2 regions of the Caballeronia sp. LP006 genome follow, and region 1 is predicted to be linked to the other one. Evidence: riboswitches for the same ligand, from Rfam matches in the RefSeq annotation. Region 1 holds a riboswitch; the other holds the start of a gene.
What was found. A riboswitch is a leader RNA that binds a small molecule or an ion and turns the genes downstream of it on or off. The one in region 1 is predicted to bind glycine.

Region 1 (4,211 bases):
CTGAGATATGTTGGCTCGTACTCGCATTCACCGCGTTCCTCCGTGGTGATCGCGACGAATGCGTTCGTTGCTCCGAAGCCGCGCAGGCATTGGCGAGGCATGACGTCACCATTCTGACCAATGTGGCGTCGCTAATGTGCGTCTCGGAGAGCCGCGCATGGCGGTGAACTACGCGCGCTTGCTCGCCGATACGCAGCGTAGCGACCCGACAAGCCGGATCAAGGCAGCTCGTGTATTCGTCACGGCGCTGCATGCCGAAGAGGCGGCGGCAATCATGCTTGCTCATGATCTCAATGCAACCGTTGCCGAAGGCGATGCGGAGCTACCGCGCGACATCGAAGCGACGGCACAGATCTTTCTTCGTTGCGGCGTCGATGCCGAGCAACGGCTTGCTTTGTTGGAAACGGCGGTCGAAGCAATCCGCTCGCAAGGCTGCATGATTCGCGGCAGCAGGTTGATGATTTACGACGACACAACGAGATACGAGCTTTATGTCGACGAAACTGCAAGCCAGTGTGGAAACGTCAACTTTGCGATTGCCGGGGCATTGACCACGACCTTCGATAACGCGTACCCAGAGGTGATTACCTTCGTCTGTCGCCCTGTTGGTTCGCTTAGTGCGCTTGCCTCCCGCAGTGCGCTAATGGAGGTGGTGCAATGAGCATCGAGGTTTCCGATCTTCTGCATCTGGCGCAGCAGTTGTCGGCAGGCAATAGCGAATGCGAATGGCGATCCGGCGCGTCGCGAGCTTATTACGCCGCTTATCACAAAACGCTTGCCGTGGCGGACGCCTGCTTGCCGTCAACGCGCGAGGTTGCCGGTCAACATGAACGGCTGACAAATCGGCTCATGACCGTAGGGAACAAAGGCCGCGCGCTGGCCTACGTGCTCATCGACCTAAAAAAAGTGCGTACGCACGCGGATTACCATCTCACGAAGCCGTTTAGTCAGCACGACGCCACCGACCTCGTCGCGAACTGTCTGGCGTTCTTGCCGAAAACCGATACATTTCAGGGGCAAATCAACTCGACCCTGTCAACGACGTTCTGAGGCCGACGCATGGCGAGGCATCGTCGCCAGCCACAACCCGCTCCACCGCACACTCAGCCCCGTCCGAATCCGTTTGACAAGCCTAATTCGGTCGCGTAAATTCGGCCGCACGCGTCGGGAGAGCGCGTGGCTTCTGTCGATTCCAAAATCGACAAGCGAGCCGCGCCGCCGAAGGGGCACACCCACAAACTCTCAGGCAAAAGGACCGGCCGCGTCGAAGAAATCGCCCTTTCGGGCAATTTTTTCGCACTCTGGAGAGCGGCAGCGGCATCGAACGATGTCAGCAGCCCACCGAAGGGGCGCGCGACGGATTTTTTTGATCCGCGCAATCTCTCAGGTACCGAGGACAGAGGGGTCACGCATCGCAACCGCCAGCCGGTATGCGCTTTGCGCTGCTGAAAGTCAGCGAGCAAAGGCATAGTCCGCGGCGAAGGCAGATATCTGCGCGCTGCGTGGCCTTTTTTGTTTCGCGAACCGAGGCCCCGATGACCGCTCTTCAACACACGCCCTTGCATGCCGCCCACCTCGCGCTCAACGCGCGCATGGTCGATTTCGGCGGCTGGGACATGCCCGTCAACTACGGTTCGCAAATCGACGAACATCACGCCGTCCGAACCGACGCGGGCATGTTCGACGTATCGCACATGCGCGTCGTCGATTTCGAAGGCGACGCCGTTCGGCCCTTCTTTCTGCACGCCATCGCCAATAACGTCGACAAGCTGACGACGCCCGGTCGCGCACTGTATTCGTGCCTGCTCAAGACCGACGGCGGCGTCATCGACGATCTGATCGTCTACTACTTCTCCGAAACGAGTTTCCGCGTGGTCGTGAACGCGAGCACGGCGGATAAAGACATCGCGTGGTTCCAGCAACTGAACGCGGAAGGTGGTTTCGATCTGTCGATCCGCCCGCGCGGCGATTTCGGCATCATCGCGGTGCAAGGTCCGAATGCACGCGAAAAGGTCTGGCAAGTGCTGCCGCAGACGCGCGCCGAAACCGAATCGCTCAAACCCTTCAATGCGGCGAAGTTCGCAACCACGCCCTTCGGCGAACTGATGCTTGCGCGCACTGGCTACACGGGCGAGGACGGCTTCGAGATCGTGGTTTCCGCCACACACGTGGAAGCGCTGTGGAACGCGCTCCGTGAAGCCGGCGTGAAGCCCGCAGGCCTCGGCGCACGCGACACCTTGCGTCTCGAAGCCGGCATGAATCTCTACGGCCAGGACATGGATGAAACCGTGTCGCCGCTCGATGCCGGCCTCGCCTGGACTGTCGACCTGAAAACCCCGCGCGATTTCGTCGGCCGCGCCGCGCTCGAAGCGAACGGCTCGCAGTCGAACTTCGTCGGGCTCGTGCTCATCAAGGAGAACGGGCGTGCGGCTGGCGTGCTGCGCGCGCATCAGAAGGTCGTCACGGCGCACGGCGAAGGCGAGATCACGAGCGGCACGTTTTCGCCGTCGATGCAGGAGTCGATTGCGTTCGCTCGCGTCCCGACGCAAGTGGCGATCGGCGATACGGTGCAAGTGCTCATCCGCGACAAGCAAGTTGCCGCGCGCGTGGTAAAACTTCCGTTCGTGCGCAACGGCAAGACGCTCGTGAGCCTTTGAGGCCCGACAGCGGACGAACGTGGCGCGCGCCATCCGATCACGAACCCCACGAACGAATTACGCAAGGAGCATCCAATGAGCATCCCGGCCGATCTGAAATATACCGAATCGCATGAATGGGTCCGCGCCGAATCCGACGGCACACTGACCATCGGCATTACCGATCACGCGCAGGAAGCGCTGGGCGACATCGTGTTCGTCGAACTGCCCGCGGCGGGCAAGGCAGTCGCGGCGGGCGACGCCATCGCGGTGATCGAATCCGTGAAAGCGGCATCCGATATTTACGCGCCGGTGTCGGGCGAAGTCGTCGCGGCGAACGACGCGTTGACTTCGTCGCCGGATTCGGTGAATGGCGCACCGTACGAAAGCTGGCTCTTCAAGATCAAGCCGGCCGCCGACGCCAGTCTCGACAAGCTGCTCGACGCCGAAGGCTACGGCAAGTCGATCGGCGAATAACTCATCTCAATGACGAAAGCGGTTGCGTTTCCAACCGGCCGCTTTGCAGGAATTCACATGAAGCTCGAACATCCGGATCACCTGATGAACCGCACCTCCCTGTCCCTCGCCGCGCTCGAATGCCATGACGCATTCGCGGCACGGCACATCGGTCCCGACGATGCCGACCAGCGCGCCATGCTCGACGCGCTCGGGTTCGCATCGCGCGCGGCGTTCATCGACGCGGTGATTCCGGAATCGATCCGCCGTCAGGAAACGCTGCCGCTCGGCGCGTTCACGCAGCCGAAAAGCGAAGCGGAAGCGCTCGCGTCGCTGCGCAAGCTGGCGAACGAGAATCTCGTGTTTCGCACGTATATCGGCCAGGGTTATTACGGCACGCACACGCCGGGCGTGATCCTGCGCAACGTGCTGGAAAATCCGGCGTGGTACACGGCTTATACGCCGTATCAGCCCGAGATTTCGCAAGGGCGTCTGGAAGCGCTTCTGAACTTTCAGCAGATGGTGATGGATCTCACGGGCCTTGCCATCTCGAACGCGTCGCTGCTCGACGAAGCCACCGCCGCCGCCGAAGCCATGACGCTTCTGCAACGCGTCGGCAAGCCGAAATCGAACCTGTTCTATGTGGCCGACGACGTGCTGCCGCAGACCATCGAAGTGGTGAAGACACGCGCTAAGCCGGCGGGCATCGACGTGCACGTGGGACCGGCCGCGGATGCCGCGAGCGCGAACGCATTCGGCGTGCTGCTGCAATATCCCGGCGCGTATGGCGACGTTCGCGACTACCGCGCGCTCGCCGAAGCGGTGCATGCGGCGGGCGGTTACGTGATCGCCGCAGCCGACTTGCTGGCGCTCACGCTCATCACGCCGCCGGGCGAATGGGGCGCGGACGTGGCTATCGGCAATACGCAGCGTTTCGGCGTGCCGGTCGGCTTCGGCGGTCCGCACGCGGCGTACATGGCCGTGCGCGACGAATTCAAGCGTCAGATGCCGGGCCGTCTCGTCGGCGTGACTATCGACGCGCAAGGCAATTCCGCGCTGCGTCTCGCGCTGCAAACGCGCGAACAGCATATCCGCCGCGAAAAGGCGACGTCGAATGTC
Region 2 (4,211 bases), on a different contig from region 1:
AGCGCGGACAGCGAATTGACCGCGACGTTGGCCCATACCGGCGTGTGATTCATCATCTTCGCAAACACCGCCGAGCCGGGGAACATGTTGTCCCGTGCGAACGAATAGACGAGGCGGCTTGCGGAGGCTTGCTGCCCCATCACGCACGCAAGGAACGACAGCAGCGCCACGGCCTGAAACGCCTTGAGTCCCCAGAAGCCGATGGTGTGATAAAGAATCTCGGGGATCGGATCGAGCACCTTGCCCGCCACGATCAGCGTGAGATCGGGCGCGGCGAGCACATAGCCCGCGAAGGAGAAAATGGCCGATCCGCATCCCACCACCACCGTCAGCATCATCGCCTTAGGGATCTGGCGGCCGGGATTTGGAACTTCTTCGGCCACTTCGCCGCATGCTTCGAAGCCGTACACCATGAACAGACCGACGAGCGCCGCGCCGATGAAGGCCGGCATATAGTTACCGTTAATCGACGTGCCCATCGTGTCGAAGAACACCGAAAACGAATGCTTGCGTTCGAAGATCAGCAGATACAGTCCCACTGCGATCACGCCGAGCAATTCGGCGGCGAGTCCCGCCCCCGCGATACGTGCCAGTGTTTTTGTCCCCGTGAAATTAAGGATCATCCCGAGTAGCAACATGCCGGCCGCCACACACGCGGTCATGCCCGGCGTGATGGCGACAACCGGATGCTCTTTCGTCCCCACGAACAGATTCGCGACAAAGCCCGAACCAAAGATTGCCGTAGTCGCAATCGCCACAATCACGCAGGACAGATAGATCCACGACAGCAGCCACGCATACTGCCCGTTCCACAGCCGTCTGGCCCACTGATAGAGGCCACCCGCAATCGGATACTGTGCGACCACTTCACTGAACACCAGCGCCACCAGCAATTGCCCGCATCCGACGATGATGATCCAGAACATGGACGGCGGGCCTGCCGTGGACAGGCCTTGCGCGAACATCGAAACGACACTGACCAACGGCGACAGATAAAGAAATCCCAGCGCGAGATTCGACCAGAGCGACATGCTCCGCTCGAACTTCTGCTCGTATCCTAATGATGCAAGATGCTCGGAATCCGAGCGGTGATGATGATTTGCCACAGTGCTCCTCCAAACGCTCCCGAGTCCGTCCGGAAATAATGTTGCCGGACGAACGTGCCGATATTTCTCTTATCGCCGCCGTCATATTCAACGTCGGCGCCTCCTTTGAAACCGGACGCTAAAACCTTGCTAACCCCGTACGTCCCTTGCTGCAAAACCCGCGCCAATGGTTTTTTTTCGATTTATGTCTTTGTTGGAGAGGTGCTTTTTTGATTAAATCGTTCGATGCATTCTGGGTGTTGTCTCATGAGTGCGATGCCCGAATCGCATCGGTGCGACATTGGCTATTTATTTCGTTACCCAAAGTATCATTCGCTGCGCCCGACCCGACCCGACCCGAAACCGTTTCCGGCTCCCGGTCGTATGATGAAAGAACGACTAAATGGTCGCGACGGCGCTGCGCTGGTCCTGCGATGCTTCGAGCACGGACGCCAGGATCTCTGCGGTCGCCATGGAAAGCGTCCAGCCCAGATGGCCGTGTCCGGTGTTGTAGAACACGCCCGGCCGCTTGCCCGCGCCCACGCGCGGCAACATGCTAGGCAGCATCGGACGCAAGCCGGTCCACGGAATCACGCGCGATGTCGAGATTTCGGGGAAATAGCGGCGCACCCAATCGACCAGCGGCACGATGCGGTCCGCGCGGATATCGCGGTTGACGCCGTTAATTTCCGCCGTGCCAGCTACGCGGAAGCGGTCGCTTCCCAGACGGCTGGTGACGATTTTCGCCGCATCATCGAGCAGACTGACCCAAGGCGCGCCGTTCTGGCTGTCCGAATCGTCGAGAAAGACGGTGATCGAATAGCCTTTCACCGGATACACGTTAACGTGATCGCCCAGCATCGACGCGAACTGGCGGCTGCCCACGCCCGCGCAAATAACGAGCTTGTCGAAGCGGTGTTCTTCGGATGCCACGGCGCGGCTTACGTCGAGGCGGATGCCGTCAACGGATTGCGTGATCTGCGTAATTTCCGAATCGAAGCGGAATTCCACGCCCTTGCGCACGCACGCCTGCGCCAGACCGCGCGTGAATTTGTGGATATCACCGGTGGAATCCGACGGCGTGAAGAAGCCGCCGTAGAAGCTGCCGCGAATCGCCGGTTCGATCGACTCGATCTCGCCCGCCGTCACCGCGCGTCGGTCCAGCCCGCCTTCGCGATACAAGAGATTGACCTTCGATGCCGCCTCGAAGCCCTTACGATCCTCGTACACGTGCAGGATGCCGCGCCGCTCCAAATCGAACTCGATGCCCTCGCGCTGCGCCACCGAGAACAGATGCTCGCGCGCTTCGATGGCGAGCCGCACGGTTTCAATGGTGTTGTGGCGATAGTTCGAAATCTGGCCGAGAAACTCGCCGATCCACGAGTACTTGTGCCAGGAAGGCCTGGGATTGAGCAGCAGCGGTGCATCCGAGCGCAGCATCCATTTGATGCCCTTGAGCACGGTGGCCGTGCTGTTCCACACTTCCGCGTTGCTGGCTGAAAGCTGTCCACCGTTGGCAAACGATGTTTCCATTGCCGCATAGCGATGGCGCTCGAACACGGTCACGTCGTGGCCGCGTTGTGCGAGGGCGTAGGCAGTCGAGACGCCCGTGATGCCGGCGCCGATGATGGCGATTCGTTCCATTTGTAAAGGTCCAATGTGAGATTCCTTGCCACGCGCCAAAACGGCGGCGAGGAAGCCCCATCTGTCCCATTTGCCTGAGAGTTTAAATTGCGGGCAATGCCGCAAATCTCCTTCGGCGGGCGCACTGCTGCGCCGCTCTCCAGATGTGATATCCGCGCTGCACGGTCCTTTTGCCTGAGAGTTTCCGGGGCGGTTGCTCCGTCGGCGCCATCTGGGCCAAATGCCCGACGATGGTCTCTCCCATGCTGCGCGATGAGGTATTTATTCTACGCAGTCAATATTCACGACACGACCTTTTCACTGCGATACACGCTCAGATCCACTTCCACAGAAGGGGTCGCAGCCGAACGCGCATTCGTCTTGATGAAGTGCGCGAGCCGCTCGCCGAGCATCATCGAAGGAGCGTTCGTATTGCCCGACACCAGCTTCGGCATGATCGACGTATCGGCAACGCGCAGGCCCTCGATGCCGTGCAGGCGGAAGGTCGGATCGACCACGGCCAGTTCGTCCACGCCCATGCGGCATGCGCCCGACGGATGCAGCGCGCCCTGCCCCGTTTCCCTCACGAAGCGAATGCGCTCTTCCTTGCTCGTCAGAATGCGTCCCGGCCGGTACGGCGCGCGCACAAACTTGCTCAGCGCGCTTTGTGCGAGCGTTTCCTGACCGATCCGCACGCCTTCCGCGAGCACTTCGGCATCGTAGGGATCGGACAGGTAGTTCGGGTCGACCAGCGGCGGCACGGAAGGATCACCGCTCTTTAAGCGCACCGTGCCGCGCGAACGCGGCCGCGTCTGATACACGTTGAGCGTGAGACCGTTGCCGCTCGGCGACTGATCCGCGCCCTCCTCGACACCCGCACCCGGCAGGAAGTGATACTGAAGATTGGGCAGCGGATCGTTCTGGTCGCCGTACCAGAGCAGCGCGCCTTCGCAAATGTTCGATGCCACCGGCCCAGTCTTGAACAGCGCGTATTCCAGTCCGGCGAGCGCCTGATTGTGCAGCTTCTTGTACTTGTCGTAGCTATGCGGCCCGGTCAGATCGTAAATCAGGAACATGTCCATATGATCCTGAAGGTTCTCGCCAACACCCGGCAGATCGTGTACGACAGGCACGCCCACGCTGCGCAGATGCTCCGCCGGCCCAATGCCAGAGAGCATCAGCAAATGCGGCGACCCGATGGCGCCCGCCGACACGATCACTTCGCGTTCGGCACGCACGAATTTGCGCTCCGTGCCTTCAAGATATTCGACGCCGATCGCCCGGCCCTTCTCGACTACCACGCGCAGCACGCGCGAATCCGTTTTAACAGTCAGATTCTTGCGATCGCGCGCGGGCTTAAGATAAGCGGTGGCGGCGCTGCATCGCTTACCGTCGCGCGTGGTCGTCTGATAGAGACCGCAGCCGGCCTGCTTGCCCGAGTTGAAATCCGGGTTGTAGTTGATGCCCATTTCCTGACACGCGCGCAGCCACGCCTTGGTCAGA

Region 2: it holds a riboswitch for glycine, as region 1 does, so the genes downstream of both, P9250_RS32500 (D-amino acid dehydrogenase) here and gcvT (glycine cleavage system aminomethyltransferase GcvT) in region 1, are expected to answer to the same signal.

Annotation. Positions count from the first base shown of each region.
Region 1 covers NZ_JARTVW010000005.1:289,340-293,550, reverse strand. The annotation lists gene P9250_RS18060 (hypothetical protein) at 1-101, opposite strand, end outside; gene P9250_RS18055 (hypothetical protein) at 158-661, shown strand; gene P9250_RS18050 (hypothetical protein) at 658-1,050, shown strand; glycine riboswitch at 1,156-1,269, shown strand; glycine riboswitch at 1,292-1,410, shown strand; gene gcvT (glycine cleavage system aminomethyltransferase GcvT) at 1,536-2,657, shown strand; gene gcvH (glycine cleavage system protein GcvH) at 2,733-3,113, shown strand; gene gcvP (aminomethyl-transferring glycine dehydrogenase) at 3,171-4,211, shown strand, end outside.
Region 2 covers NZ_JARTVW010000006.1:422,835-427,045, forward strand. The annotation lists gene P9250_RS32495 (APC family permease) at 1-1,031, opposite strand, end outside; gene P9250_RS32500 (D-amino acid dehydrogenase) at 1,485-2,729, opposite strand; glycine riboswitch at 2,781-2,881, opposite strand; glycine riboswitch at 2,882-2,982, opposite strand; gene P9250_RS32505 (GMC family oxidoreductase N-terminal domain-containing protein) at 3,011-4,211, opposite strand, start outside.